DNA from 4 places in the Streptomyces sp. NPDC127177 genome. Region 2 is predicted to be linked to each of the others. Evidence: riboswitches for the same ligand, from Rfam matches in the RefSeq annotation. Region 2 holds a riboswitch; each other region holds the start of a gene.
The links. Region 2 has a riboswitch for cobalamin ahead of ACFVJX_RS06020 (ABC transporter substrate-binding protein). Riboswitches for the same ligand answer to the same signal wherever they lie in the genome.
Positions count from the first base shown of each region.

Region 1: it holds a riboswitch for cobalamin, as region 2 does, so the genes downstream of both, ACFVJX_RS26745 (ribonucleoside-diphosphate reductase subunit alpha) here and ACFVJX_RS06020 (ABC transporter substrate-binding protein) in region 2, are expected to answer to the same signal.
Region 3: it holds a riboswitch for cobalamin, as region 2 does, so the genes downstream of both, ACFVJX_RS25800 (cobalamin biosynthesis protein) here and ACFVJX_RS06020 (ABC transporter substrate-binding protein) in region 2, are expected to answer to the same signal.
Region 4: it holds a riboswitch for cobalamin, as region 2 does, so the genes downstream of both, ACFVJX_RS11035 (FecCD family ABC transporter permease) here and ACFVJX_RS06020 (ABC transporter substrate-binding protein) in region 2, are expected to answer to the same signal.

Region 1 covers NZ_JBHXUW010000049.1:36,739-44,383, reverse strand. Annotated here, with positions in the region: gene ACFVJX_RS26770 (extracellular solute-binding protein) at 1-369, opposite strand, end outside; gene ACFVJX_RS26765 (GntR family transcriptional regulator) at 677-1,447, shown strand; gene ACFVJX_RS26760 (DUF3311 domain-containing protein) at 1,709-1,963, shown strand; gene mctP (monocarboxylate uptake permease MctP) at 1,960-3,588, shown strand; gene ACFVJX_RS26750 (GNAT family N-acetyltransferase) at 3,703-4,215, shown strand; cobalamin riboswitch at 4,275-4,405, shown strand; gene ACFVJX_RS26745 (ribonucleoside-diphosphate reductase subunit alpha) at 4,547-7,018, shown strand; gene ACFVJX_RS26740 (ribonucleotide-diphosphate reductase subunit beta) at 7,018-7,645, shown strand, end outside.
Region 2 covers NZ_JBHXUW010000005.1:149,930-157,574, reverse strand. Annotated here, with positions in the region: gene ACFVJX_RS06040 (serine hydrolase domain-containing protein) at 1-847, shown strand, start outside; gene ACFVJX_RS06035 (dihydrofolate reductase family protein) at 888-1,466, opposite strand; gene ACFVJX_RS06030 (glycoside hydrolase) at 1,580-2,356, opposite strand; gene ACFVJX_RS06025 (GH25 family lysozyme) at 2,723-3,562, opposite strand; cobalamin riboswitch at 4,000-4,186, shown strand; gene ACFVJX_RS06020 (ABC transporter substrate-binding protein) at 4,219-5,784, shown strand; gene ACFVJX_RS06015 (ABC transporter permease) at 5,786-6,733, shown strand; gene ACFVJX_RS06010 (ABC transporter permease) at 6,730-7,560, shown strand; gene ACFVJX_RS06005 (ABC transporter ATP-binding protein) at 7,557-7,645, shown strand, end outside.
Region 3 covers NZ_JBHXUW010000046.1:14,746-22,390, reverse strand. Annotated here, with positions in the region: gene ACFVJX_RS25810 (anion permease) at 136-1,401, shown strand; gene ACFVJX_RS25805 (hypothetical protein) at 1,415-1,648, shown strand; cobalamin riboswitch at 1,809-1,941, shown strand; gene ACFVJX_RS25800 (cobalamin biosynthesis protein) at 2,086-3,084, shown strand; gene ACFVJX_RS25795 (cobyric acid synthase) at 3,081-4,622, shown strand; gene cobN (cobaltochelatase subunit CobN) at 4,619-7,645, shown strand, end outside.
Region 4 covers NZ_JBHXUW010000013.1:109,496-117,140, reverse strand. Annotated here, with positions in the region: gene ACFVJX_RS11050 (enoyl-CoA hydratase family protein) at 1-385, opposite strand, end outside; gene ACFVJX_RS11045 (SDR family oxidoreductase) at 592-1,512, shown strand; gene ACFVJX_RS11040 (hypothetical protein) at 1,684-3,204, shown strand; cobalamin riboswitch at 3,459-3,589, shown strand; gene ACFVJX_RS11035 (FecCD family ABC transporter permease) at 3,689-4,798, shown strand; gene ACFVJX_RS11030 (ABC transporter ATP-binding protein) at 4,798-5,580, shown strand; gene ACFVJX_RS11025 (ABC transporter substrate-binding protein) at 5,596-6,627, shown strand; partial or broken gene ACFVJX_RS11020 (hydrolase) at 6,898-6,996, shown strand; gene ACFVJX_RS11015 (DUF3592 domain-containing protein) at 7,083-7,499, opposite strand; gene ACFVJX_RS11010 (hypothetical protein) at 7,547-7,645, opposite strand, start outside.

The DNA.
Region 1 (7,645 bases), on a different contig from region 2:
CTTGAGGTCGCTCAGGTCGGCGAGGCCGCCGGTGGCCGCGTACGCCGGGGTCTGGGTGTTGCCGACCTCGATGACGTCCGGCGGGGTCGACTCGGAGAGCGCCGTCGTGATCTTCTGCTGAATGCCGTCCCACTTCTGGGTCTCGAACTTCAGCGTGGCACCGGTCTTCTTCTTGAAGGCGGCGGTGAGATCCTTGGTCCAGCCGGGGGGCGTGGAACCGTCCATGGCCCAGACGGTCAGCGTCTGGCCCTTGTAGCCGTCGGGGCCGGCCTTCTTGGCAGAGTCCGACGTGTCGTCGTCCGAGCCGCACGCAGTGGCGCCCGCCAAGAGAGCCACGACACCAATGGCCGCGATGAGTCCACGCTTCACGACACCCTCCTCAGGGCTGTGCAAGAGAATCCCCCCACCACCCGAGGTCGCCGGCCGCCGCTCGAATTTCTCACGACGCGTACTGCCCGTGGGGCTGGGACCTGGTCTTTAATGGTTTAGACCAGTACCGGGAGCTTGGCCTAGACCTTTAGGGGTGTCAAGGGTGTATAAGAAGTGCACTCGCGTCCGTTACAGGACCGACACCTGAGGGAGGGCGACGAGCCGTGACCGGACCGTGCCACCATGTGAGCCGCGACAGACGGAGGAGCCGGTGACGGCAGCAACGCAGCAGTCGGGAAGGCGGGCCATGGGTGCCGACGGGGGCAGTTCGGAGAACGAGACGGGCACGGGCGCCGGCACGCGCACCGCACGCGTCCCGAAGTACTACCGGCTGAAGCGACATCTCCTCGACATGACGGACACCATGCCGCCGGGCACCCCCGTACCCCCGGAACGGACCCTGGCCGCGGAGTTCGACACCTCGCGTACCACCGTGCGCCAGGCGCTCCAGGAGCTGGTCGTCGAGGGCCGGCTGGAGCGCATCCAGGGCAAGGGCACCTTCGTCGCCAAGCCGAAGGTCTCCCAGGCCCTCCAGCTCACCTCGTACACCGAGGACATGCGCGCCCAGGGGCTGGAACCGACGTCCCAACTGCTGGACATCGGCTATGTGACGGCCGACGACACGCTCGCCGGGCTCCTCGACATCACCACCGGCGGCCGCGTCCTGCGGATCGAGCGGCTGCGACTGGCGAGCGGTGAGCCGATGGCGATCGAGACCACCCACCTCTCGGCCAAGCGCTTCCCGGCACTGCGGCGTTCACTGGTGAAGTACACCTCGCTTTACACGGCCCTGGCCGAGGTGTACGACGTGCGCCTCGCCGAGGCCGAGGAGACCATCGAGACCTCCCTCGCCACCCCGAGCGAGGCCGGACTCCTCGGTACGGACGTCGGTCTGCCGATGCTGATGCTGTCCCGGCACTCGCTGGACGAACAGGGCGAACCGGTCGAGTGGGTCCGCTCGGTCTACCGCGGCGACCGCTACAAGTTCGTCGCCCGCCTGAAGCGTCCACTGGACTGAACCGGACCCCGTCCGGCACGTCGCGCGAAACAGCCCCCGTGGAGACGGCTCCCCGGGGGCTGTTCGGGCACCACAGCCCCCTCGCACCATCATTGGTCTGGACCAAGCCTCGTACGTTTGACGGCATTTCGGCCATCCGGTCCCCGGCCCGAGGACCGTTGCCGGACCGCAATGCGGACAGGGGGTGACGGTAGACGGAACCCTCGCCTAGATTTCCTGCGCGTCACAACAGGTGATCAGCGAGGGGACGGAGTCGCCGCAATGCCAGCAGGCCCAGAAGGAAAACCACCCACGGTCACACCCGTGCGGGTGGTCATCGCCCTCTGCCTCATCGCGCCGTTCGTGGCGATGCTCTGGGTGGGTTCGTATGCGAAGGTCGACCCGACCTTCATCGGCATCCCGTTCTTCTACTGGTACCAGATGCTCTGGGTGCTCATCTCCACCGCGCTGACGATGATCGCGTACAAGTTGTGGCAGCGTGACCAGCGCGCCCGCAAGGGGGGTGCTTCGGCATGAAGGACGGCGTGAACGGCGTCGCACTCGGCGTCTTCATCTTCTTCTTCCTGGCCGTCACGGTCGTCGGCTTCATGGCCGCCCGCTGGCGCAAGGCCGAGAACGAGGCGAGCCTCGACGAATGGGGCCTGGGCGGGCGGTCGTTCGGCACCTGGGTCACCTGGTTCCTGCTCGGCGGCGACCTCTACACCGCGTACACCTTCGTCGCCGTACCCGCGGCGATCTACGCGGCGGGCGCGGCCGGCTTCTTCGCGGTGCCCTACACCATCCTGGTGTACCCGCTGATCTTCACCTTCCTGCCGCGCCTGTGGTCGGTCTCGCACAAGCACGGCTACGTGACCACCTCGGACTTCGTCCGCGGCCGGTTCGGCTCGAAGGGCCTCTCGCTGGCGGTCGCCGTCACCGGCATCCTCGCCACCATGCCGTACATCGCGCTCCAACTCGTCGGCATCCAGGCGGTGCTCGACGTGATGGGCGTCGGCGGCGGCGAGAACACCAACTGGTTCGTCAAGGACCTGCCGCTGCTGATCGCGTTCGCGGTGCTCGCCGCGTACACGTACTCCTCCGGCCTGCGCGCGCCCGCGCTGATCGCGTTCGTCAAGGACGGGCTGATCTACCTGGTCATCGCCGTGGCGATCATCTACATCCCGATCAAGCTCGGCGGCTTCCACGACATCTTCGCCGCCGCGCAGGACAAGTTCAACGGCCCGCCGGGCTCCAAGCCGACCGGCGCGCTCGCGCCCGGCGCGGAGGGGCAGTGGGGTTACGCCACCCTGGCGCTGGGCTCGGCGCTCGCGCTCTTCATGTATCCGCACTCGATCACGGCGACGCTCTCCAGCCGCAGCCGCAACGTGATCCGCCGCAACACCACGATCCTGCCGCTGTACTCGCTGATGCTGGGGCTGCTCGCGCTGCTCGGCTTCATGGCCATCGCCGCCGGCGTCAAGGTGGACAACGGCCAGCTGGCCATCCCGCAGCTCTTCGAGAACATGTTCCCCGACTGGTTCGCGGGCGTGGCGTTCGCCGCCATCGGCATCGGCGCGCTGGTGCCGGCCGCGATCATGTCGATCGCGGCGGCGAACCTGTTCACCCGGAACATCTACAAGGACTTCCTGAAGCCCGACGCGACGCCCGCCCAGGAGACCAAGGTCTCCAAGCTGGTCTCGCTGCTGGTGAAGGTCGGCGCGCTCGCCTTCGTCCTCACCATGGACAAGACGGTCGCGATCAACTTCCAGCTGCTCGGCGGGATCTGGATCCTCCAGACGATGCCGGCCCTGGTCGGCGGTCTGTTCACCCGGTGGTTCCACCGCTGGGCGCTGCTCGCCGGCTGGGCGGTCGGCATGGTCTACGGGACGGCCGCCGCGTACGGGGTCGCCAGCCCGACCCAGGCGCACTTCGGCGGGTCCTCCAAGGAGATCCCGGGCCTCGGTGAGATCGGCTACATCGGCCTCACGGCGTTCGTGCTGAACATCGTGGTCACCGTCGTCCTCACCTTCGTCCTGAACGCTCTGAAGGCCCCCGCGGGGATCGACGAGACCGCTCCGGACGACTACACCGCGGACGCCGGCGATCCGGGCGTCAAGACGGAGCTCCCGCCGGCCACGGCCGGCGCACCGGGCGGCCACTGACGACACCGGGTACGGGCCGTCGCACCCCCGCGCGCAGGGGGTGCGGCGGCCCGTTCGCGTGCCCGGCGGAAATCGCTTGCGGGCACGGCCGGGGAGTGCGGCAGACTTCCGTCCATGGACATAACGATCCGGCCGGTCGAGCCCTCCGAACACGCCCTCCTCGGCGAGATCACCGCCGAGGCGTACCTCGGTGACGGGCTGCTGGACTTCGGCGCCGACGACCCCTACCTGGTGCACCTGCGCGACGTCACCCGGCGGGCCGCCGAGGCCGAGGTGCTCGTCGCGGCCGACACGCGGGGCCGCGTCCTGGGCGGCGTGACGTACGCCCCGCCGGGAAACCGGTGGGCCGATATCGCGGCCCCGGACGAAGCCGAGTTCCGGATGCTGGCGGTCTCCCACGAGGCCCGGGGCGCGGGGGCGGGCGAGGCGCTCGTGCGGGCCTGTATCGAGCGCGCACGAGGCACCGCCGGGGTCAGGGGGATCGTCCTGTCGACGCAGCCGACCATGCACGGCGCCCATAGGATCTATGCGCGCCTCGGCTTCGTACGGACCCCCGAGAAGGACTGGAGTCCCCTCGAAGACCTCAAGCTGCTGACGTACCGCCTGGAGCTTCGGCCGGGTTCATAGGGCAAGGCCGATATCTCGCGCGACACAACATGTGGGGGCTGCCGCATCCGGCTGCCCCCACATGTATGCTCAACCTCGTTGTCGCCGCAGGGAAATCCGGTGCGAATCCGGAACTGTCCCGCAACGGTGTACTCGGTGCGCTTTTGTGCACCCGTGAGTCCGAGGACCTGCCGACAGCGCATCCGGCTCGACCGATCCGGATGCCCAGACGTCCGGGCCTCGTGGATGGGCCGGTGGACGCCGCACGGAGTGCTGCCCTGCCCCGGGTCCCGCTCCGCCCGGCTGCCCCGCTCCCTCCACCGGCCCCGAGCCGAGCGAGGGAGAGCACCACGTGACCATCGCGCCAGCCGATCCGGTTTCAGCGGCCGAGTCCGAAGCAGCCGAGTCCGAAGCGGTCCGGTCCGGCGGACCCGCGCAGGACGGACCGGGGACCGCACTGCTGCGGACCCTCACCGACCTCACCGCGGATCTGCCCGACACCGACCCCGGACGCGTCGCCGCCGCCGCGCTGCGCGGCCGCAACGCCCGGTCGGACGAGGCGGAACTGCGCTCGCTGGCCACCGAGGCCGCCGCGGGTCTGATCTCCGAGGACCCCGCCTACTCCCGGCTCGCCGCCCGTCTCCTCACCCGCTCCATCGCGGACGAGGCAGCCGGACAGGGCGCGACGTCCTTCTCCGCCTCGGTCGCCGTCGGACACCGCGAGGGTCTGATCGCGGACCGCACCGCCGAGTTCGTGACGCTCCACGCCGCGGCCCTCGACGCGCTGGTCGGGCAGGCACTCACCGACGGTGCCGACGACCGCTTCGGCTACTTCGGCCTGCGCACCCTGCACAGCCGCTACCTGCTGCGCCACCCGATCACCCGCCAGGTCGTCGAGACCCCGCAGCACTTCATGCTGCGCGTCGCGGCCGGACTGGCCGAGGACGACTCCCAGCGCGCCCTCGACGACGTCGCCGCGCTGTACGGGCTGATGAGCCGGCTGGACTACCTGCCCTCGTCCCCGACGCTCTTCAACTCCGGTACCCGGCACCCCCAGATGTCCTCCTGCTACCTGCTGGACTCGCCGCTGGACGAGCTCGACTCGATCTACGACCGCTACCACCAGGTGGCGCGGCTCTCCAAGCACGCGGGCGGCATCGGCCTCTCGTACTCCCGTATCCGTGCCCGGGGTTCGCTGATCCGCGGCACCAACGGGCACTCCAACGGCATCGTCCCGTTCCTGAAGACGCTCGACGCCTCCGTCGCCGCGGTCAACCAGGGCGGCCGGCGCAAGGGCGCCGCCGCCGTCTACCTGGAGACCTGGCACGCGGACATCGAGGAGTTCCTCGAACTGCGCGACAACACCGGTGAGGACCAGCGGCGCACGCACAACCTCAACCTGGCGCACTGGATCCCGGACGAGTTCATGCGCCGGGTCGACGCGGACGGCGAGTGGTCGCTGTTCTCCCCCGCCGACGTGCCGGGCCTGGTCGACCTGTGGGGCGACGAGTTCGACGCCGCGTACCGGGCCGCCGAGGCCAAGGGCCTGGCCCGCAAGACCATGCCGGCCCGTGAGCTGTACGGCCGCATGATGCGGACCCTCGCGCAGACCGGCCAGGGCTGGATGACGTTCAAGGACGCCTCCAACCGGACCGCCAACCAGACCGCCGAGCCCGGCCGCGTCGTGCACTCGTCGAACCTGTGCACCGAGATCCTGGAAGTCACCGACGACGGCGAGACGGCCGTCTGCAACCTGGGTTCGGTCAACCTCGGCGCGTTCGTCGCCGACGGCACCATCGACTGGGAGCGCCTGGACGCCACCGTGCGCACCGCCGTGACCTTCCTCGACCGGGTCGTGGACATCAACTTCTACCCGACCGAGCAGGCCGGGCGCTCCAACGCCCGCTGGCGGCCGGTGGGCCTGGGCGCGATGGGCCTCCAGGACGTCTTCTTCCAGCTGCGGCTGCCCTTCGACTCCCCCGAGGCCCGCGCGCTCTCGACGAGGATCTCCGAGCGCATCATGCTCGCGGCCTACGAGGCGTCCTGCGATCTCGCCGAGCGTCCCCAAGCAGCTTCGGCAGGCTCCGGTGCAGGGGGGACGACCCCCGCGGGTCCCTTCCCCGCCTGGTCCGAGACGCGTGCCGCCCGCGGTGTGCTGCACCCCGACCACTACGACACCGAGCTGAACTGGCCGGAGCGCTGGGACGCGCTGCGGGCCCGGGTCGCGAAGAGCGGGATGCGCAACTCGCTGCTCCTGGCGATCGCGCCGACGGCGACCATCGCCTCCATCGCGGGCGTGTACGAGTGCATCGAGCCGCAGGTCTCCAACCTCTTCAAGCGCGAGACGCTCAGCGGTGAGTTCCTCCAGGTCAACGCCTATCTCGTGGACGAGCTGAAGAAGCTCGGCGTGTGGGACGCGCGCACCCGTGAGGCGCTGCGCGAGGCGAGCGGCTCCGTGCAGGGCTTCGCGTGGATCCCCGAGGACGTCCGGGCCCTGTACCGCACGGCGTGGGAGATCCCGCAGCGCGGACTGATCGACATGGCGGCGGGCCGTACGCCGTTCCTGGACCAGAGCCAGTCGCTGAACCTGTTCCTGGAGACGCCGACGATCGGCAAGCTCTCCTCGATGTACGCGTACGCCTGGAAGCAGGGGCTGAAGACGACGTACTACCTGCGCTCGCGCCCGGCGACCCGGATCGCCCGTGCGGCGTCCGGCCAGGCCGCGGCCGCCGCCCCCATTCCCGTGCAGCAGGCAGCGGCCCCCGACGCGGACGCGATCGCCTGCTCCCTCGAAAACCCCGAGTCCTGCGAGGCCTGCCAGTAATGAGCACCAACGACAACAAGAACCTGCTGGACCCGGGCTTCGAACTGACCCTGCGGCCCATGCGCTACCCGGACTTCTACGAGCGCTACCGGGACGCGATCAAGAACACCTGGACGGTGGAGGAGGTCGACCTGCACTCCGACGTCGCCGACCTCGCCAAGCTGTCGCCGGGTGAGCAGCACATGATCGGCCGGCTCGTCGCGTTCTTCGCGACCGGTGACTCGATCGTCTCCAACAACCTCGTGCTGACGCTGTACAAGCACATCAACTCCCCCGAGGCGCGGCTCTACCTGTCGCGGCAGCTCTTCGAGGAGGCCGTGCACGTCCAGTTCTATCTGACGCTGCTCGACACCTATCTGCCCGACCCGGACGACCGGGCGGCCGCCTTCGACGCGGTCGAGGAGATCCCGTCCATCCGCGAGAAGGCGCAGTTCTGCTTCCGCTGGATGGACTCGGTCGAGAAGATCGACCGGCTGGAGACGAAGGCGGACCGCCGCCGCTTCCTGCTGAACCTGATCTGCTTCGCGGCGTGCATCGAGGGGCTGTTCTTCTACGGCGCGTTCGCCTACGTCTACTGGTTCCGCTCGCGCGGTCTGCTGCACGGCCTCGCCACGGGCACGAACTGGG
Region 2 (7,645 bases):
GACGAAGCCGATCGTCGGCCTGGTCGTCATGGCCCTCGTCGAACGCGGCGTGCTCGGCCTCGACGACTCGGTGGGGCACCACCTCGCCCGCTACCGGAACAGCCCGCACGCCGCCCGTACCGTCGCCCAACTCCTCGACCACACCTCGGGGCTGCCCGGCGGCGTCCCGCTCTACCGCGAACACACCGACCGCGAGTCGCTGCTCACGGCGATCGGCGAGCTGCCCCGCACCGCCGAGCCCGGCACCCGGGTCACGTACTCCTCGCAGGGGTTCATACTGCTCGGCCTCATTGCCGAACAGGCCACGGGCCAGGGCCTCGACCAGTTGCTGACCGACCTCGTCCGCGCCCCACTCGGCCTGACCGACACCTGCTTCCGGCCCGGGCCCGCCGACCGGGCACGCGCGGTGGCCACCGAGGTCTGCCCCTGGCGCGGCCGGACCGTCGTCGGGGAGGTGCACGACGAGAACGCCGTGGTGCTCGGCGGCGTCGCGGGCCACGCGGGCGTCTTCGCCACCCTCACCGACCTGGAACTCCTCGCCCGCTCCCTGCTCGGGGGCGGCCCACCGCTCCTGAGGCCCGACACGCTCGCGCTGATGACGGCCCCCCGCACGGACCACCTCAACCTGCGCCGCGCACTGGCCTGGCAGGGCCAGGACCTGGCCGGCTCGCCGGTGGGCGACACGTTCGGCCCGGCCTCGTACGGCCACACGGGCTTCACGGGCACGAGCCTGTGGATCGACCCGGCGGCCGGCCGCTACGCGATCCTGCTCACCAACCGTGTCCATCCCCGCCGCGAGGAGCGCGGATTCACGGGGCTGCGGCGGGAGTTCCACGCGATGGGCTGACGTCCGGCGTCAGGGACGGCGGACGGGCTGACGGCCGGACTCAGGGGTGCAGAGACGGCCGGTAGACGAGCTCCTGGGTGCGGCCGTCGAGCGTACGGTGCTCGATCAGCTCCAGGTCGAAGTCGGCCGCGCCCCGGAAGATCGGCTGCAGCCCGGTCCGGCCGGTGATCACGGGGAACAGCGTCACCTGGACCCGGTCGACCAGCCCGGCGGCCATCAGGGCCCGGTTCATCGACAGGCTGCCGTGCGAGCGCAACGGCACGTCGGACTCCTCCTTGAGCCGGGCGACAACGTCCACGGCGTCACCGCTCACGACGCTCGCGTCCGGCCAGTCGAGGGGTTCCTCCAGGGTGGTCGAGATCACCGTCGCCGGGAGGTTCCACAGCCGCGTGACCCACGGGTCACGCACCTCGGACTCCTCGGTGCCGGACGCGAGCATCTGTGCGAACGCCCGGTACGTGTTGGCACCGAGGACCATGCGCTGATCCTCGGCGTACAGCGCCAGACGGTGGTCGAGGAGCTCGGGGCCCTGCTTGCCCCAGTAGCCGGACCAGTCGCCGTCGGCGGCGCCGTAGCCGTCGAGGCTGGAGAAGACGTCGAAGGTGTAGGTGGTGGACATGATGCTCTCCTTGAGCGCCGGGGGAGTCCCGCGCGGTTGACCGATTCTGTGAGTACAGACCGGCAACCGCGACGGAACTCATCGCCCAGGTGGGCCACCACCACTCTTTCGGATCAGTTGACGCCCGCGGAGAACTTCGTGACCGCCAGCCCCGCACCGTTCTCCCACGGCTCGAAGCCGGCCTGCACGCTGGTGAGGTACCACTCCGGCGTGGCCAGTCCCTCGGAGATGGCGCCGTTGACGAAGTCCTTGACGTCAAAGGTCAGCCCCGGCAGGGCGGAGGGGGCGACGTAGGAGACGACGTCGTTGCCGCCGTTGTTGCCCTTCCAGACGTCCCACGTCTGACCGGCGATCGTGGCCGTGCCCGTGCTGGAGCCGATCGGCTGGATGGGACCGACCTTGTTCAGCCAGATCATGATCTCCGTCTGGTTGACCCCGTCCGTCTTGGGCGCCGGGTCGAGCCAGATGTCGAAGGCGGCGTCGTAGACGGCCCCGTCGGTGTACTTGTACTCGATCTGGGTGGGCGCGCTGCCGATCGCGCTGACCTGCTTGGGCAGCGCCGTGCCCGGGGAGCAGACGGTGTAGTGGCAGCCGGTGAAGATCGACGGGTACGACTTCGGGGCGCCGCCCGTGGACACGGAACCGTCGGCGGTGGTGAGTTCGAACCCGTCGCCCACCTGGTTGACGCACTGCGGGTCACTGGTGCCCCAGGCGTTGTTCTGGACGATGTAGCCACCCGGGGTGGTGGCCGTGCCGAACTGCTCACAGGTCTGTGCGTCGGCACTGGCCGAGCCGGCCGTCGCCGCCATGCCGGTCGCCGAACCGGCGATCAGCACGAGGGCCGCGAGCAGTGGGCGGGCACGGTAGCTCCTGCGGCGCGTGGCATTCATGGGAGTTCCTTCCGTCAAGCAGGGGTGGGGGGAGGACCGTGGGGGTCCGTCATGCTATGGGAGCGCTCCCAAGCGCAAGGGCACCGTACGAAGTCCGCGACGCCCACGGCAAGGAGTCGTGCTCCAATGGCGCGAACTAGTCGTTGCGTCCGTGTCGGCGAACCTGTGGATTCCGTACGTACGGGGCGAGGGGCCTGCCCCATCGGCTCCCTTCCTCCGCCTCACCGCTGAGCCGTCGGCGTCTTTCGGCCAGGCGCGACTCCCGTCCCAGGTGCGCACCGACGGTGCACGAGGGGTGCCCCGGCCGGATGAATCCGACCGGGGCACCCGGATGGCCCGCGGCGGGCCGGTGTGTCCGCCGGTACGTCAGGCGGTGTTGTTGGCCAGGGCCAGCAGGCGGCTGGCGTCACCGCTGAACCGGTCGCGGTCCACGGCGCCGGAGATGCCGCCCACCGAGCCGGAGTCGGTGTACTGCCAGAAGGTCCAGTACGGGAAGCCCGCCGGAACGGAGGGGTTGGACGCGCTGGTCCAGTGCGCCACGAAGAGGGGGCTGCGGGCGGACATGCCGCTCCATCCGCCGGTGCAGGAACTCCACCAGCTGGCGCTGGTGTAGATGACTACGTCGCGGCCCGTCCGGGACTTGTACGTGTTGTAGAAGTCGAGGATCCACGACTGCATGGCGGCGGCCGTCTTGCCGTAGCAGCCGCCCTCCAGGTCGAGCATCCCGGGCAGCGTCAGATTGTCCCGGGACCACGCTCCGCCGTTACTGGCGAAGTAGTTGGCCTGCGTCGCCCCGGTGGAGAGGTTGGGGCGCGCGAAGTGGTAAGCGCCCCGGATCACCTTCGCGTTGTACGCGTTGACGTAGTTGGTGTTGAAAGTCGGGTCCTTGTAGGTGGTGGACTCCGTCGCCTTGATGTAGGCGAACTGGATTCCCGCCGCCTTCACCGACGCCCAGTTGATCGTCCCCTGGTAGTGCGACACGTCGACGCCTGCGAGCGTCGCCTTCGTCGACACGTCGTCCTCGGTGGTGGGCGACACCTGCCGCGTGTCCGCCTTGAAGCTCTCGCCGTCGGCGAGGTAACCGGCGCCCATGTAGCCGTCACCGAGGGGGATGTCGCCGCTTGCGCGTACGGGTTGTGCCGCTGCCGGGCCGGCCGACACGAACGGGACGAGCCCCATGGTCAGCCCGAGGATCCCGGCCACCATCATCTTGCGCAGTGCGGGTCTGGGGTTGTGGGTTCGAGTTAACAACGGGTTCCTCCTGGTGTGACGATGCGGACGATGGATCTACCCGCGTAGCGGAAGGGCCGGCGGCGAGCGCCGGTGCGGATCCGATACGCGAGGGATGGCGGTGCGAACGTTCCGTCAGCTGACCGTGCCGCACGAGGAGCATGTTGATGCGGACACGTCATGAGTGACGCACGGACCGGCTCGCCACGTAAAGGGGGCACCGGTGTACCTCTAAGGTCTAGACCGGTGGAGAAGTCGCTCAGCTGCGATTACGGCAGGTACCGGCCGAGAACTTTCTCCGTCGTGAAACTTCTTGCGGCAGAAGACGGCGGGTGTCGCCCCCGCTCGATGCCGTGGGCGGCCGGCTCCGGCTGCCGAGGCCGGTGGAGGGTGACCGGGCTCCGGCCCCCGTCACCCCGTGCGTCACAATGAGCCCACAAGGCGATGGGGACCAGGAAGCCGGTGCGATTCCGGCGCGGTCCCGCCACTGTGACCGGGGAGCGAATCTCCTGCACGCCACTGTCCGCGTCCGCGGGCGGGAAGGCGGAGGCGAGCGACGATCCGGGAGCCAGGAGACTGACCCGTCGCCGGTCTGACGTTCAGGGGCGAGGACACCCCGGAGAGGATCGACTGTGACGACGCATGCCCTCAGGACGGGCCCCGAGGACCGGCCGCAACCCGGCAGACGAGCCGTGCTGGCCGCCGGAGGGGCACTGGCGCTGGCAGCGTCCGGCCTGCTCACCGGCTGTGGCGGCGACACGAAGGACGGCGGGAGCGGCGACCGGTTCCGTGCCGCGTTCACGTCGGGTGGCTCCCAGGAGACCCTGGACCCGCACGTCGCCCCCAACTTCGTCGACCAGGCCCGCGCCAAGGCCCTCTACGACACGCTGGGCACGTACGCCGATGACATGTCGGTACGCGAACGGCTCGCGGAGTCCTGGGAGAGCGACGCCTCCGGTACCCGGTGGCGCGTGCGGCTGCGTGCGGCCCGCTTCCACGACGGGAAGCCGGTCACCGCCGAGGACGTCCTCTACAGCTACCGGCGCGCCGCGGACCCCGAGGTCGGTTCGCCCTCGCAGGTACTGCTGTCGGCCATCGACCTCACCGCGAGCCGGGCGGACAGTGAGCGGTCCGTCACCTTCGTGCTCAAGGCGCCGAACTTCGAGTTCCCCACCGTGTTCGCCGGACCCGGCACCGAGATAATCCCCGACGGTACGACGGACTTCCGCAAGCCCGTCGGTTCCGGCCCCTTCACCTACGTGTCGTTCACTCCCGGCGGCACCGCCCGCTACCGGCGGTGGGCGGACCACTGGGACGGCGCCCCGCACATCGCCGAGCTGGAGATCGTTCCCGCGAACGAGGAATCGGCCCGGCTCAACGCGCTGCTGTCGGGACAGGTGCACTACGCGGCCGACATGGCCGGGGCCTCCGTGGAGCGGCTGAAGAAGGACGGCTCGATCCGCCTGCTGACGGCCGCGCGCGCCACCGCCCAGCAGCTCCTGCTGCGTACCGGCCGCGCCCCGTTCGACGACCCGCGCCTGATACGTGCCGTGCAGCTGGGCATCGACCGGCCGGCCCTCGTCCGTATCGCCCTGGCCGGCCACGGTGAGGCCGGCAACGACCTGTTCGGTATGGGGCTGCGCGGCTATCCCGACGACATCGCGCCCCGCGAACGCGACATCGACGAGGCGCGCAAGCTGGTGCGGGCCGCCGGCGCGGACGGGGCGCACATCACGGTGGAGACCAGCGCGGTCGACGCCGCGTGGGAACCAGCGGCGGACCTGATGGCACGCCAGCTACGGGAGGTCGGGCTGAAGGTGACCGCCAACACCCGGGCAGCCAGCACCTACTTCAGCGAGATCAAGACCAAGGGCGTCGCCGCCTTCAACACCACCTCCACCCTGCCCGTCTCCGACTTCCTCCAGCAAAGAGTCCGCGGCGGCGCCGCCCGCAACCAGACCCAGTACGCCTCCAAGAAGTTCGACGCTCTGCTGGACCGCGCCCGCACCACCCGCGACGAGCAGGACCGGCTGGCCCTGCTCTCCCGGGCCCAGAAGATCGCCCGTGACGAGTCCGGGCTGCTCGTGTGGGCGTTCTCCGACGCCAACGACGCCATCGCGCGGTCGGTCAGCGGCCTGCGGGCGGCACCGCCCAACTCGCACGACTGGGCCCGCTTCGACCGGGTCCGCCTCGCCTGACGTGCGGGCCTACATCCTGTGGCGTTCCCTGCTGGCACTCCTGCAGTGCCTGGTGGTGCTGGTCGCCGTGTTCGCCGTCGGTGCGGCGCTGCCGGGGGACACCGCCGATGTGCTGCGGGGGGAGTTCGGAACGCCGCAACAAGTGGCTGCGCTACGGGAGCAGTTGGGGCTCGACGAGCCCGCCTGGATCCGCTTCGGACACTGGCTCGGCCGGCTCTGCACCGGAGACCTGGGCCACTCGCTGACGACCGGACTGCCCGTGGGCGACGACATCGGCCGCCGCGCCGGTGTGACGCTGCTGCTGGGTCTGCCGGCGCTGATCATCGTCACCGTGCTGGCACCGTTGCTGGGAACCGTGTCGGGGCTGCGCGAGGGCAGCCGCCTCGACCGGGCGCTGAACACGGCCGCGGTCCTGCTGCACGCCGTGCCCGAATTCGTACTGGCACTGCTGCTGGTCGCGTCGGTCTCGCTGGCGGCTGGGCTGCTGCCCGCCACCGCCGTCGGCATGGACACGGCGGGCCTGCTCGCGCAGCCGTCCGTCCTGGTGCTGCCCGTGGTCGTGCTGACGGCCCGGCACCTGTGCGATCTCGCTCGGCAGGTCCGGGCCGGAGTGGCGGCGGAGCGCCACGGCCCGGTGGCCGAACACCTGCGGCTGCTCGGGCTCCGGGAACGCACGGTGGTCCTCCGCCACACGCTGCCCAACGCCCTGGGCCCCGCCGCGCAGCAGTACGCCCGCTGCGTGGAGGGCCTGTTGGGCGGCGCCGTGCTGGTGGAGGCGGTCTTCGGATTCCGCGGACTGGGCAACGGGTTCGTCGAGGCGGTGCAGAACCGCGACATGCCGCAGGTGCAGACGTACGCGCTCCTGTTCACCGGCACCGCGGTCGTCGTCAACCTCGCCGGTGACCTGGTCGCGCACCGGCTGGCGCCGCGCCGGGAGATGGCCGTATGACCACCCCGGCGGAGCCGGCCGACACGCGCACCGCCCGGTTCCGCCTCCCGTGGATCGCCCTGGTCCTGCTGACGGTCCCGGTGGCGGTGGCCCTGCTGGGGCCGTGGGCCGCCGGCGACGCGTCGGCCGGGCAGGACACGCTGCCCTCGCAGCCACCCGGCGGCGGGCATGTTCTCGGCACCGACGTCCTGGGGCGCGACGTGCTGTCGCTCGTCCTGCAAGGTGGCGCGTCGGTACTCGGAAGCGCCCTGGCCGCGCTCCTTATCGGCACGGCCGTCGGCGTACCACTTGGCCTGCTGGCCGCCGGCCCTCGGCGGGCCCTCGACGAGACGGTGATGCGCACCCTGGACCTGCTCCTCGCCTTCCCCGGTCTGCTGGCCCTGATGACCCTGGCCGCGGCGGGCCACCGTGACCGGTACTGGCTTGTGACGGTCGCCGGGCTGCTCCAGGTACCGGCCGTGGCCCGGCTGGTCCGCGGAGCCGCGCTCGCCCCCGGTGCCCGCACGGTCGTCGAGGCACTGCGGATGCAGGGGCACGGCTGGGCGTACATCCATCTGCGCCACCTGGCGCGGGAGCTGGCCGCGCCCTTGGCGACCGACGCGGCCGGCCGCTTCACCGTCGTGCTGTACCTCCTGGCATCCGCCAACTTCCTCGGCCTTGGACTGCCCGCGGCATCGCCGGACTGGGCCGTGCTCATCGAGCGCAACAGCGATGCCCTGTTCATCCAGCCCGCCGCGGTTCTGGTACCCGCCGGCCTGCTGACGGCGCTGTGCGTGGGCGGCAACCTGCTCGTCGACCGGGCCCTGGCCCGCAGGAGGAGACCGTGACCGGCCCCGGACCTCTGCTCGAGATCCCGGAGATCTCCGCCCGCGCGGACGCGGCGGCGCACCCCTTGCTGGACCGCGTCGCCCT
Region 3 (7,645 bases), on a different contig from region 2:
CGTCGTCACGCGCCGGCCGGACGGCGTGCCGCCGCCGCGACCGGAGTCACCACAACGCCCTGCTCAGTTCATCTTCCGTTCACTCAGGTTGCCTACGTTCCACGTGCCACTGCCGTCGAACGATTGCCTGGGTAAATGGAACACATCACGCTGCTGCTCGCGATTGTGATCGTGACAGCTCTAGTGTTCGATTTCACGAACGGTTTCCACGACACCGCCAACGCGATGGCCACGACCATCTCGACCGGCGCACTCAAACCCAAGACAGCGGTGGCGATGTCCGCCGTTCTCAACCTCGTAGGCGCGTTCCTGTCGGTGGAGGTCGCCAAGACGATCTCCGGCGGGATCATCAATGAGAACGGCCTCAGAACCGAGGTCATCTTCGCGGCGCTCGTCGGCGCCATCCTGTGGAATCTGCTGACCTGGCTGGTCGGACTCCCCTCCAGCTCCTCGCACGCCCTCTTCGGCGGTCTGATCGGCGCAGCGGTGATGTCCGCCGGCTGGTCGTCGGTCAACGGCGGCACCGTCGTCACCAAGGTGCTGCTCCCCGCGGTCGCCGCCCCGGTCGTCGCCGGTCTGGCCGCGCTGCTGGCCACCAAGCTGACGTACCGGATCGGCGGGCAGGCCCGCGACGGCGCCCAGCAGAAGGCGACCGCCAAGGGCTACCGCGCCGGACAGATCGCCTCCGCCGGACTGGTCTCCCTCGCCCACGGCACGAACGACGCGCAGAAGACCATGGGCATCATCACGCTGGCCCTGGTCACCGGCGGGGTCCTCTCCCCCGGTTCCAACCCGCCCGTCTGGGTCATCGTCAGCGCCGGTATGGCCATCGCGCTCGGCACCTACCTGGGCGGCTGGCGCATCATCCGCACCATGGGCAGTGGCCTCACCGAGCTCAAGCCGCCGCAGGGCTTCGCCGCCCAGACCAGTGCGGCCACGGTCATCCTGGCCTCCTCCCACCTCGGCTTCTCCCTCTCCACCACCCAGTCCTGCTCCGGCGCGGTGATGGGCGCCGGCCTCGGCCGCCGGGGCGGAGTGGTCCGCTGGTCCACCGCCACCCGGATGTTCGTCGCCTGGGGCCTGACCCTGCCGGCCGCCGGACTGGTCGGCGCGGGGGCGGAGTACCTCACCAAGCAGGGCACCTGGGGTGTCGTGCTCGTCGCCGCGCTGCTCGTCGCGGGCTCCGGAGCGATCTGGATCCTGTCGCGCCGCAAGCCCGTCGGCCAGGACGACGTCGGCCCCACCGGCCAGGACGCGCCGATCGCCGAGCCCGCGGGCGTCGTCACCACCGCCATCGCGGCCGTCAGCCCGCCGCCCACCGCGGCCGCCCAGGCCCACGACCTCACGGCCACCATCCCGGCCCCGGCCGTGGCCGACCCCGCCCGACCCGCCACGGTGTAAGGACAGAACCCGAATGAACATCGACTGGGCAGCCCTCGGCACCGTGTTCGGCGTCTCTCTCGTCGCCACCGTCGCCCTGGTGGGCCTCTTCACCCTCGGCATCGCCGGCCTCTCCAGGCAGCCGGAACCGGCCGCGCAGGACGGCCGGGCCGGCGGGTCCCTGATGCTGGCCCGCGCGGGCGCGTACGTCTGCTTCGGGCTGTGCGCGGCGGCGGTCGCGTACGGCATCTACCTGATCGTCGCCTGACACCACAGCCCTTTCGACGATCCACCGCATCGGGCCGGACGCACCTCGGGTGCGCCCGGCCCGATGTGCGTCTCAGCACACTGCACCGTCGCAGGTCAACGGCAGGTTGACTGACGTTCGCGGAGCGTGGTGGACTGCCGGAGCCAATTACGGCGACAGCAGAGGAAGCCGGTGCGAATCCGGCGCGGTCCCGCCACTGTCACCGGGGAGCAGTCCCCCACCACCGGAAGTCACGGTCCACGCAAGCGGACTGGAAGACCGGGGGAACTGCGGATCCGGAAGCCAGGAGACTCTCGTCGCCGGTCACGTCGAACCAGGGCGCGGACCCTGAGTGAGGACATATCGCCATGCCCGGCCGCCGTGCGCCCGTTCCCGTGCCACTCCTTCCACGCACTGCCTGTACGAAGGTCCTTCGAGGCGCAACGGCCGGCTGAACCGTGCGTGCCGATCGCATCTTCGCGTACGGCGCCACGGCCGGTCTGATCGGCGATCTGCTGCTCGGTGATCCCCGCCGGGGACATCCGGTCGCCGCTTTCGGGCGGGCCGCGGCAGGCGTCGAACGCCGTCTGTGGCGCGACCACCGCGGGTGGGGCGCACTGCACACCCTGGTCTGCGCCGGAGGCGCCGCGGGGGGTGCCGCCCTGGCCGCCCGCGCGCTGCGCGGCCGTCCCGCCGCGTCCGTCGCCCTGACCGCCGCCGCCACCTGGTCCGTGGTCGGCGGTACGTCGCTGGGGCGCGAGGCGCGCGCCATCGGCGGGGCGCTCGCCGCCGGGGACGTCGAACTGGCCCGGGAGCGGCTGCCGCATCTGTGCGGCCGCGACCCGCAGTCCCTGGACGGGCCGGGGATCGCCCGCGCCGTCGTGGAGTCCGTCGCCGAGAACACCTCGGACGCCGTGGTCGGCGCACTGGTGTGGGGTGCGCTGGGCGGCGTGCCCGGACTGGTCGGCTTCCGGGCCGCCAACACCCTTGACGCCATGGTCGGCCACAGGTCGCCCCGCTACCTGCGCTACGGCTGGGCCTCGGCCCGCCTCGACGACCTCGCGGGCTGGCCCGGCGCCCGGCTGACGGCCGTGCTCGCCGTCGCCGCCGGAGGGCGCCCCGGGGGCGCGCTGCGGGCCTGGCGGGCGGACGCGGACAAGCACCCGAGCCCCAACGCCGGTCCCGTGGAAGCCTCTTTCGCGGGCGCCCTCGGCGTACGTCTCGGCGGGACCCTCGCCTACGGCGGCCGGGTCGAGCACCGCCCCGTGCTCAACGGGGAGACCGGCCGGGCCGTCGGGACCCGGGACATCGAACGTGCCGTACGGCTGTCGCGCCGGGTGGGCGTGCTGGCCCTCGGGGTCAGCGTGGCCGCCCGCCTGGGCGCGGGGCTCGCCGCACGACGGATCGCCCGCACGCGCCCAAAGGCGCCCCGCATCTCAGGACGGAGAGCGACATGAGCGGCGGACTGCTGGTCGCCGGGACCACATCGGACGCGGGCAAGAGCGTCGTCACCGCGGGCATCTGCCGCTGGCTGGTGCGCCGGGGCGTGAAGGTCGCGCCGTTCAAGGCGCAGAACATGTCCCTGAACTCCTTCGTCACCCGCGAGGGCGCCGAGATCGGCCGCGCCCAGGCCATGCAGGCCCAGGCCGCCCGGGTGGAGCCGACCGCGCTGATGAACCCGGTGCTGCTCAAGCCCGGCAGCGACCGCTCCAGCCAGGTCGTCCTGATGGGGCGTCCGGTCGGCGAGATGAGTGCGCGCGGCTACCACGGCGGCCGGCAGGAGACGCTGCTGTCCACCGTCGTGGACTGCCTGGAGCAGCTTCGGGGCACGTATGACGCGGTGATCTGCGAGGGGGCGGGCAGTCCGGCCGAGATCAACCTTCGGCGCACGGACATCGTGAACATGGGCATCGCACGGGCGGCACGCTTCCCGGTGGTGGTCGTCGGCGACATCGACCGAGGCGGGGTCTTCGCCTCTTTCTTCGGGACGACGGCGCTGCTCGCCGCCGAGGACCAGGCGCTGATCGCCGGATACCTGGTCAACAAGTTCCGCGGCGACGTGTCGCTGCTGGAGCCCGGCCTGGACATGCTGCTCGGTCTCACCGGACGGCCGACCTACGGTGTGCTGCCGTACGCCCATGGGCTCGGCATCGACGAGGAGGACGGCCTGCGGGTCTCGATGCGCGGCACCGTACGGGAGTCGGTCCTCGCTCCGCCGCACGGCGAGGACATCCTGCGCGTCGCCGTGTGCGCCGTGCCCCTGATGTCGAACTTCACCGACGTGGACGCGCTGGCCGCCGAACCGGGCGTCGTCGTGCGGTTCGTGGACCGCGCGGAGGAACTGCACGACGCCGACCTCGTCATCGTGCCCGGCACCCGCGGCACCGTGAAGGCGCTCGCCTGGCTGCGCGAACGCGGGCTCGCCGACGCACTGCTGCGGCGCGCCGCCGAAGGGCGCCCCGTCCTCGGCATCTGCGGCGGCTACCAGATCCTCGGCGAACACATCGAGGACGAGGTGGAGTCGCGCGCCGGACACGTCGACGGACTCGGACTGCTCCCCGTACGCGTCCGGTTCGACCGCGAGAAGACCCTCGCCCGGCCGGCCGGGGAGGCGCTCGGAGCCCCCGTCGACGGGTACGAGATCCACCACGGCGTCGCCGATGTACGCGGCGGCGAACCGTTCCTCACCGACGGCCGGGGCGGACGCCTCGACGGCTGCCGGTCCGGCGCCGTGTGGGGCACCCACTGGCACGGCTCGCTGGAGAGCGACACCTTCCGCCGCCGCTTTCTGACCGAGATCGCGCGCGCCGCCGGCCGGCGCTTCGTACCGGCCCCCGACACCTGTTTCGCCGAGCTGCGCGAGGAACAACTCGACCGCCTCGGCGACCTCGTCGAAGAACACGCGGACACCGATGCGCTGTGGCGACTCATCGAGTCGGGCGCACCGGCAGGCCTTCCCTTCATCGCCCCCGGAGCACCTGGAGCACTCGCATGAACGCCCCGCCGACCGCCCCGCTGAGCCCCGTGCTGCTGCTGTCGACCGCCGACACCGACCTGCTCGCCGCCCGCGCATCGGGCGCGCCCTTCCGCATCGGCAACCCGACCCGTATCGATGTCCAGGAGGAGCTCCCCGCGCTGATCGAGGGAGCCTCCGTCGCCGTCGTCCGTCTGCTGGGCGGCAAGCGCGCCTGGGAGGACGGGCTCGCCGCCCTGAAGGCGTCCGGCATCCCGACCGTGCTCCTCGGCGGTGAGGCCGTACCGGACGCGGAGCTGATGGCCGAGTCGTCCGCACCGGCCGGTGTGGTCGCCGAGGCGCTGCGCTACCTGGTGGAGGGCGGCCCGGGCAACCTCGTGGAGCTGGCCCGCTTCCTCTCCGACACCGTCCTGCTGACCGGGCACGGCTTCGCCGAACCGCAGAAGATGCCCGAGTGGGGGGTGCACGGCGACCGGGAGTTCGTCGAGGGCCGGCCCACCGTCGGGGTGCTCTTCTACCGGGCGCACCAGCTCTCCGGGAACACCTCGTTCGTCGATGTGCTGTGCGACGCCGTCGAGGCGCGCGGCGCCAACGCGCTGGCCGTGTACTGCGGTTCGCTGCGCGGCGCGGACGCCGCCCTGTACGAGCTGCTCGGCCGGACCGACGCACTGGTCGCCACGGTCCTCGCGGCCGGCGGCACCCGCGCGTCCGACGCCTCCGCCGGGGGTGACGACGAGGCCTGGGACATCGGCGCGCTCGCCGATCTGAACGTACCGGTGCTCCAGGGGCTGTGCCTGACGTCCTCGCGCGCCGCCTGGGACGCCTCGGACGCCGCGCTCTCCCCCATGGACGCCGCGATGCAGGTCGCCATCCCGGAGTTCGACGGGCGGCTGATCACCGTCCCGTTCTCCTTCAAGGAGCAGGGCCCGGACGACGTTCCGGTGTACCGGGCCGACCCCGAACGGGCCGCCCGCGTCGCCGGGATCGCCGTGCGCCACGCCGCGCTGAAGCACAAGACGAACGCCGAGAAGAAGCTCGCCCTGGTCTTCACCGCCTACCCGACCAAGCACTCCCGTGTGGGCAACGCGGTCGGCCTGGACACGCCCGCCTCAGCGGTCCGTGTCCTGGACGCGCTGCGCGATGCCGGTTACGGCGTCGAGGGGCACCCGGACAACGGTGACGAACTCATCCACCGCCTCATCAACGCCGGTGGCCACGACGTGGAGTGGCTGACCGAGGAGCAGCTCGCGGCCGCCCCGGCGCGGGTGCCGCTGGCCGATTACCAGCAGTGGTTCGCCGAGCTGGACCCGGCGATGCGGGACTCGATGCTGGAGCACTGGGGCGAGCCGCCGGGCCAGTTGTACCTGGACGGCGACGACATCGTGCTCGCCTCGCTCCAGTTCGGGAACGTGGTGGTGCTGATCCAGCCGCCGCGCGGCTTCGGCGAGAACCCGATCGCGATCTACCACGACCCGGACATGCCGCCGTCGCACCACTACCTGGCGACGTATCGCTGGCTGGAGAACACGTTCGGCGCGGACGCCGTCGTCCACATGGGCAAGCACGGCACGATGGAGTGGCTGCCGGGCAAGGGCCTCGGCCTGTCGGCCGGCTGCGGACCTGACGCGGTGCTCGGTGAACTGCCGCTCATCTACCCGTTCATCGTCAACGACCCCGGCGAGGGCACCCAGGCCAAGCGCCGCGGCCACGCCACCGTGGTGGACCACCTCGTCCCGCCGATGGCGCGCGCCGACACCTACGGCGACCTGGCCAAGCTGGAGCAGCTGCTCGACGAGTACGCGCTGGTCAGCGATCTGGACCCGACGAAGGCGCCCTCGGTGCGGGCGCAGATCTGGACGCTGGTCAAGGCCGCCGAGCTGCACCACGACCTGCATGTCGACGAGCAGCCGGACGACGGCGAGTTCGACTCGTTCGTCATGCACATCGACGGCTACCTGTGCGAGATCAAGGACGTCCAGATCCGCGACGGACTGCACATCCTCGGCGGCGGGCCGGTCGACGAGGCCCGGGTCAACCTGGTGCTGGCCGTGCTTCGGGCCTCGCAGGTGTGGGGCGGCACGGCGAACGCGCTGCCGGGCCTGCGGGCAGCCATCGCCGAGCACTTCGGGCTCGTCGAGAAGGAGCTGCTGGGCGAGCCGGGCGCGGCCGTGAAGGTGCCCGTCGAGCTGAGTGAGCTGGTGGACGGTCCGGCGCGGACGGGCGCGGACGCGATCGATCTGCTGGAGCAGCTGTGCCGCCGCCTCGCGGAGGGCATGGAGGCGCGCGGCTGGGACGTGAGTGCCGCGGCCGGTCTGGTCGGGGAGGTGCTGGGCTTCGAACTCCCGGACGCCGTCGCCGTCCTGGGCTTCGCCTGCGAGGAGGTCGTGCCCCGGCTGGCCCGCACGACGGACGAGATCGATCACATCCTGCTGGCGCTGAACGGCGGCTTCGTGCCGGCCGGCCCCTCGGGCTCGCCGACGCGCGGGCTCGTCAACGTGCTGCCGACCGGCCGCAACTTCTACTCCGTGGACCCGAAGGCGATTCCGTCCCGGCTGTCGTGGGAGGTCGGCCAGTCGCTCGCCGACTCGCTGATCGCCCGCTACCTCGCCGACACGGGCGACTACCCGAAGTCGGTCGGCCTGACCGTGTGGGGCACCTCCGCCATGCGCACCCAGGGCGACGACATCGCGGAGATCCTGGCCCTGCTCGGCTGCCGCCCGGTCTGGGACGACGCCTCGCGCCGGGTGACCGGCTTCGAGGTGGTGCCGGTGAGCGAGCTCGGCCGGCCGCGCATCGATGTGACGGTCCGCATCTCCGGCTTCTTCCGGGACGCGTTCCCGCACGTGGTGGGGCTGATCGACGACGCGGTACGGGCGGTGGCGGAGCTGGACGAGCCGGCCGACGCCAACTACGTACGGGCGCACGCCGACGAGGACACGGCGGTCCACGGCGACCGCCGACGGGCCACGGCGCGCATCTTCGGCTCGAAGCCGGGGGCGTACGGGGCGGGGCTGCTGCCGCTGATCGACGCCCGCAACTGGCGG
Region 4 (7,645 bases), on a different contig from region 2:
GTCCGAAGGTGGCGTCGTCACTGGCCACGATCGCGTCCGCGTTGCCCACCAGGCCGATGCCGCCGCCCAGGCAGAAGCCCTGAACGGCCGCGACCACCGGGACCTCGCACTCGTAGACCGCGGCGAAGGCCTCGAAACACCCCCGGTTGGCGCCGATCAGCGCCTCGGGCCCGTCCGTGCGCTGCATCTCCTTGATGTCCACGCCCGCGTTGAACCCGCGGCCCTCGGCGGTGAGGACCACGCACCGGACCCCGGGGTCGGCCCCGGCGGCGCGCACCGCGGCGGCGAGGTCGTACCAGCCCCGCACGGGCAGGGCGTTGACCGGGGGGAAGTCCACGCCGACGACGGCGACGCCCTCTTGCGGGGCGGAGGTGGAGACACCCATGAGCGGATCAGCTACCTTTCCACCTAACGTTTGTTAGATTCAACGTAGCAGCGATACGAACTCCACGGGAGGGCGTCTCTCCACTCGGCAACCCCGGCGCCCCGCCCCCGTAAGCGGCCCGTCTCCACGCCCCTCGCCCACATCTCCTCGCACACCTCCCACCTCCCATCGCTCACCTCCCACCTCCCATCGAAAGGACACTCGTCATGACCTCATCGACCGCTCTGTGTTCCGGACGCGTCGCCGTCGTCACCGGCGCCGGCCGTGGGCTCGGCCGCGCCCACGCGCTGGCGTTCGCCGCCGAGGGTGCGAGGGTCGTCGTCAACGACCTCGGTGTGGGGCTCGACGGCTCGGGCGCCGCCACCGGCCCCGCCCAGCGGGTGGTCGAGGAGATCCGCGCGGCGGGCGGCGAGGCGGTCGCGCACGACGGCGACATAGCCACCGCCGACGGCGCCGCATCCCTGGTCTCGACCGCGCTCGACACCTTCGGCAGGCTGGACACCCTCGTCAACAACGCCGGGTTCCTCCGCGACCGGATGCTCGTCAACCTGGACGAGGGCGACTGGGACGCGGTGACGCGCGTCCATCTCAGGGGTCACTTCCTGCCGCTCAAGCACGCGGCGGCGCACTGGCGTGCCGAGGCGAAGGCGGGCCGGGCCCCCGAGGCCAGGGTCGTCAACACCAGCTCCGGAGCCGGGCTGCTGGGCAGCGTCGGCCAGGGCGGCTACTCCGCCGCCAAGGCCGGGATCATCGCCCTGACCCTGGTGGCCGCCGCGGAGATGGGCCGCTACGGAGTGCAGGTGAACGCGATCGCCCCGGCCGCCCGGACCAGGATGACGGAGGAGACCTTCGCGGCGACCATGACCGCGCCCGGAGAAGGGGCCTTCGACGCGATGGCCCCGGAGAACGTCTCGCCGCTCGTCGTGTGGCTGGGCTCCGCCGCCTGCGCCGGGGTCAGCGGCCGGGTCTTCGAGGCCGAGGCCGGACGGATCACAGTGATGGAGGGCTGGCGCCCCGGCCCCACCGCCGACAAGGGGGCCCGGTGGAGTCCGGCCGAGGCCGGGGCGGCCGCCTCCGAACTGCTCGCCTCGGCCGAGACGCCCCAACCGGTGTACGGGGCGCGCTGACGCCGTACGCGCTGTGTGGCGCGACTGGGGTGCGGGCGAATAATCATTCCGGTTTGTCCTATGGGGTCCGGTACGCGTACATTCCTGCCGTGCTATCGGCGAACTGTTTCCTCTCAGCTCGCAGTTGAGCGACACCGCACCCCTCGTCATCGGCTGGGAGGACCCGCCCACATGTCCGCAACCGTCGACCGGTGGACCATCGCAGTGCGCAGAGCCTGGAGCGCGGGAACGCTGTGGCCGTGGTGCCTGGCGGCAGTCGCCGCGGCCTGCGGCTACGCCGTGGCCACCGTCTTCCACCCCGGATACCTCAGCGCGGACAGCAACACCCAGCTGTGGCAGGCGCTGGGGGACCAGCCGATGAACGACTGGCATCCACCCGTGATGGCGCTCGCGTGGCGGATCATCATCCGGATCACGGGGGACTTCTCGTCGATGGCCGCCCTGCAGGCAGCCCTGCTCTGGGGAACGCTGTGGGTCCTCGCCCGCCTGGCGTGGAGGAGGACCGGCAGCCGCGGGCTCTCCCTCGCGGTGCTGGCCGTAGGACTCGCCCCGCACATCATGAACCTGACGGGGGTGGTCTGGAAGGACGTGCACCTGGCCTACGCGCTCCTCGCCGTCCTCGCCATCGCGCTCACCGTGCGTGAGCTGCCACAGGACCGGGTTCGGACCCGCTGGGCCCTGTTGGTGCTGGGGCTGCTGTTCCTCGTGTACGCCGCCCTCGTCCGGAAGAACGGAATCCCTGCCGCGATCCCGGTCTTCGCCCTGCTGGTCCTCACGGCGTGGCCCGCCCCCGGGCGTCGCCGCTGGCTGGCCGCCACCGGAGTCTTCGTCGCGGCCGTGCTGGCAGGCAGCGCCGCGGTGTCAGCGGCCACCGCACCGTCGGCCACCCGGGTGTACGCGGTGATCCCGGTGGACGACCTCGTCCACGTGCTCACCCCGGCGCAGGTGCGCACCGCCGCCGAGCGCGCCGGCGCCGGCGCGGATCTCCGCGACCGCCTGGTCACCGCCGCCGTCAACTGCCAGAAGCGGCACATCACCTCCGACGCGTACCTGCAGTGCTTCCCGCAGGAGCAGCCGTTCGACGTGACGTATCTGGACCGGCGCGCCGACGTCGTCGTCCGGATGTGGACGCAGCAGATGCCGAAGCACTGGAAGGGCTACGCCGAATACCGGATCCAGGTCTTCACCAAGCTGCTCTTCCAGAGCAATCAGGTCTTCTGGAACGGCACCCACGTCAACGCCGGCGCCCGGCTCCACCCGGAGGTGCGCAAGGAGCCACTGAACGACACCCTGAGGGGCGCGCTGCGCAACTACGTGACCGGCGCCGCCCGCGACCTGCCTCTGCTGTTCCAGGGCTGGTTCTGGCTGGCCGTCTCGCTGGTGCTCGTGCTGCGCCGCCGGTGGCCCGGCCCGTACTCCCGGGAACTGCGGCTCCTCGGGGCCAGCTCGCTCCTGTACATCCTGGCCTACCTGCCCACCGCTCCCGAGTCCAACTACCGTTACGTGTACTGGCCCGCGCTCTCCGGGACCGTCGCGCTCACCCTCATCGCCATCACCTTCGCTGCACGTCGCCGCGCGGCGGCCGGGAGCACCGCCGACGCCCCGGACCTCCGGCCCGCCGTGCCGCCGGCGGGCCGGGCCCCCGACGCCGCATCGGCGGGACCGCGTGAGGACGCCGGCGCCGCGGTGTGACGACGACTGGAGGGGTTCCGCCGATCGCGAGGCATCGGGCCGTATCGCCCGGCGGAACACTTCAGGAGGGTCACGTCGAACCGCTGCTGGATCCTTCCCAGGCCATCGGCTCAGTACCTCCCGCAGTACGGGGAGTATCAGTAGCCCGTCAGCCCGTCAGCCCGTCAGCTCGTCGCACTCGACTGCGGCTGGGACTGGGAGAGGCCACCGTGCGGGCGGCCGGCCCCAGGTCCGGGGCGTGCACCTGTGTCATCCGGTACCCGCTAAGCTGCAATCGCCCCGCGGGGGAAGTCCGGTCGAATTCCGGCGCTGACCCGCAACGGTAGGCGGAGCCCGCCCCATGGCTCCGCAAGCCCGATTACCCGTGGCGGTGATAGCTCCCGTCAATTCGCCGTGGACTGCGAGAGGCGCTGCGTAGGCGCTTCGCGTCCGGGCCGTTCCTTCGATCGTAGGGTGCACGGCCTGAGGTGAAAGCGATCCGATCGTGGTCACTCCCCTCGAACGCATACCTGCCGCACCCTCGCGCGCGGCACGCACCGGTGGCGGACCCGCCCCTCCCCGGCGTGCGCCCCTGCCACTTCTGGTGATCACTCTCGGTGCTCTGCTGCCGCTCTCTCTTGTCTGCGGCGCGGGTATCGGGGCCTCCGGGATCTCCTGGGGAGAGGTGGTGCGCTACCTGTGGGCCGGTCTGACGGGAGGGTCGATCTCTCCCGGCGACGTCCCCGGGTACACCATCGTGTGGGAACTGCGTTTTCCGCGTGCCGTGCTGGCCGCGGTCGTCGGAGCAGGCCTGTCGGCCATCGGCGTCGCGGTGCAGGCCATGGTCCGTAACGCCCTGGCCGACCCGTTCGTCCTCGGCATCTCCTCCGGTGCGGCTGTCGGTGCGAACGCCGTACTCATCTTCGGAGTGTTCGGCGCGCTCGGCGTCTGGGCCCTGTCCACGGCAGCCTTCCTCTCCGCGCTTCTCGCGATGATGCTCGTCTACGCGATCGCCCGCAGCGCTCGTGGCCTCACCCCGCTGCGACTGGTCCTGACGGGCACGGCCATGTACTACGGCTTCTCGGCCGTCACGACGTTCATGGTGTTCGCCGCAGAACGGGGTGAGGCCGCCCGTTCGGCCATGATGTGGATGCTCGGCAGTCTCGGAGGCGCCACCTGGTCCTCCGTGCCGATTGCCGCGGGCGTCACGGCGGGTGGCCTGGCACACCTCGCGTGGTCGGCCCGCCGCCTCAACGCCCTGGCGATGGGCGACGAGACCGCCGCCGCCCTCGGCGTGGACGCGGGAAGGCTGCGCAAGGAGCTGTTCCTGGTCTCCGCCGCGGTCACCGGGGCGCTGGTCGCGGTGAGCGGCGCGATCGGCTTCGTCGGTCTGATGGTCCCGCATGCCGCACGGATGATGGTCGGCGCGGACCACCGCAGGCTGCTGGCTGTCGCACCGCCGGCGGGCGCCGTGCTGCTGGTCTGGGTGGACATCCTCTCGCGTGTGCTGCTCGCCCCGGCCGAACTGCCGGTCGGCGTGCTGACCGCGATGATCGGCGTGCCGTGCTTCGTCCTGCTCATGCGCCGCCGCTCCTACACCTTCGGGAGCGCATGATGCAGATCGAGATCGATGACCTCACCGTCGAGATCGCCGGTGTGCGTCTCGTCGAGGAGATCACGCTGCGAGCGGGGGAGGCCCAGCTTGTCGGCCTCGTGGGGCCCAACGGCAGTGGCAAGTCCACCCTGTTGCGCTGTGTGTACCGGGCCCTGAGCCCCTCGGCCGGAACGGTCCGGATCGGTGGCGAGGACCTGCACGCGATGAGCCCGCGTGAAGGTGCCCGCAGGCTGGCCGCGCTTCCCCAGGAGTCGACGTACGAGTTCGACTTCACCGTCGCCGAGATCGTGGCGATGGGAAGGATGCCGCACCAGGGGCCGACAGCACGCGTGTCCGACGAGGACCGGCGGAGGTGCGAGGAGGCACTGGCTGAGGTCGGGGCCGCGCACCTGGCCGACCGGGGTTTCCTGACCCTGTCCGGAGGCGAGAAACAGCGGGTGCTGATCGCCCGAGCCATGGCCCAGCAGCCGCGGGTTCTGATACTCGACGAGCCCACCAACCATCTGGACATCGCGCAGCAGTTGGAGGTGCTGGCCCTGGTCCGTGCCAGCGGGCTGACCGTGCTCACCGCTCTGCACGACCTCAATCTCGCCGCGCTCCACTGCGACCTCCTCCATGTGATCGACCGTGGCCGGATTGTCGCCTCGGGCGCTCCGCACGACGTACTCACCCCCGAGTTGCTGGCCGAGGTCTTCGGCGTACGGGCGCATCGAGTACCGCACCCGGAGACCGGCGCGGTACAGCTGATCTTCGACCGTCTCCTCCCCGTCACCCCTTCCTGAGGAACAACTGCCACCATGCCCAACCTGATACGTCCCGCCGCACTCGGCCTCGCGCTCACCGCCGTCATGGCCCTCAGCGCCTGTGGAGCGAACGTCGCCCCACAGAGCGGAGAAGAGGGAGCGAAGGCACACGCGGCCGGGGGCCACTACCCGGTGACCGTGGAGAACTGCGGTGAGAAGAGGACCTACGACAGAGCCCCACAGCGCGTGGTCACCAACGACGTCGGCATCACCGAGATCATGTTCGCCCTGGAACTCGAGGACCACATGGCGGGCTACGTGATGCCCGACGACAAGGGCGATCTGACGTCCGTCCCCTGGAAGGGCGGTTACGAGAAAGCCACCTGGCTCTCGAAGAAGACGATAAGCAAGGAACTCGTCCTCGACGCACGCGCCGATCTGGTGTTCGCGGGCTGGAACTACGGCTTCAACGAGGGGGACGGTTTCACCCCGGCAGCCCTGAAGAAGGTGGGCATCGACTCGTACCTGTTGAGCGAGTCGTGCCGCAACGGGCGAGGCAAGGCACGAGGGGTGATGGCGCCTCTCGAAGCGCTCTACACCGATCTCCGGAACCTGGGGAGGATATTCGACGTCGAGAAGCGCGCCGACTCCCTCATCGCCCGGTTCCGGAAGGAAGTGTCCCAGGCACAAGCGGCTGCCCTGAAGGGAGCTGACCGGCCCAGGGTGTTCCTCTACGACGACGGCCGGGACAAGCCTCTGACCTCGGGTGCCTATGCCGGCCCGCACGACATCATCACCAGGGCCGGCGGCGATCACGTCATGAAGGACCTCGAGGACACCTGGACGACGGTGGGCTGGGAAACGGTCGTGGATCGCGACCCCGAGGTGATCGTCATCAACAACTACGGCGACACGAGTGCGGAACAGAAGCGGAAGTTCCTGAAGTCCTATCCGCCGCTGGCCAACGTCTCAGCGATCAAGAACGACCGAATCGTCGTCCTCGACTACGTGGATCTCGTGGAGAGCCCGCGTAATCCGGCAGCCATCACCTCGCTCGCCGCGGCCCTGAGGAAATCCGAACGCTGAAGTCCGGACGCGCGCCGGATCCTGATCCGGGAATCGTCAGCCGCTCGCACGGGGAGGGCCGTCAGGCCTCGATCGGGACCATAGGGCCCATCCTCGTGGGCCGTCACTCGGTGCGACCGTGGACGGGTAGTCCTGGGTCACTACCGAGGAGAACCCATGAGCAGCGACTTTCCCGGCCCTCCGGAACTCGGGGCCGGGCGGCCGGAGCGGTACGGGCGCACGGCGGACACCCGATCAGCACGGGTGGCGTCGGGCGGGCCGCAGTACGACGCCGGCATCCACGGTCTCTTCGAAGCGGTCGTCGACGGCGGGGAGGCCGCACGACTGGGCCTGCCCGCCAAGCCGGACCCGGCCCTCTTCCTCGAGGCGCAGCCCGCCTGCGTGTGCCAGGGCTGGGTGTTGTGCGTGGACGGCGCTGTCACGGCGTCCTCGACCAGCGACGTCACCACCGTCACTCAACGGCCGTGCCCTGCGGTGCTGCCTCCGTGGTCCAGGGATACGGCCACGGCGCCACCGAAGAACAGGGCGCCAACGAGCAAGGGGATCGCGATATTTGCCAGCTTCTTCCCAGCAAGGTCGATTCGGGCGATAGTGGGGTAGTCGGCCCGGTAGCGCACGGGGACCTCGTCGCCCACGGGGAGTTGCTTGACGCCTGATGACTGGGCCTGGAACGTATGCAGGACGCCATCTGCGTCGGCGAACTCGATGATGGCGAAGACCGCCGTGCTGTCCCTCCCGACAGAGTCGGCGTGGTGGCGCACCACGCTTCCTCTGGCGAGGGTTCCGTTGCGTTTCAGATCGCGCTGTACCCGGGCCTCGCGGTAGGCGAAATAGACGGCGATGTAACCGGCTATGGCACACAGGACAACCATCGAGTTTTCCTCCTCGGGCGGGCGGCGGATGGTGTGGGATCGGCGGCTCAGCCACGCCAGCGCATGCCATGGCGTTGGCGTAGACGATGGATCTCCCACCAGGCCAGTGCGGTTACCGTTGCCGGTCCGCTGAAAACTGCGCAGAC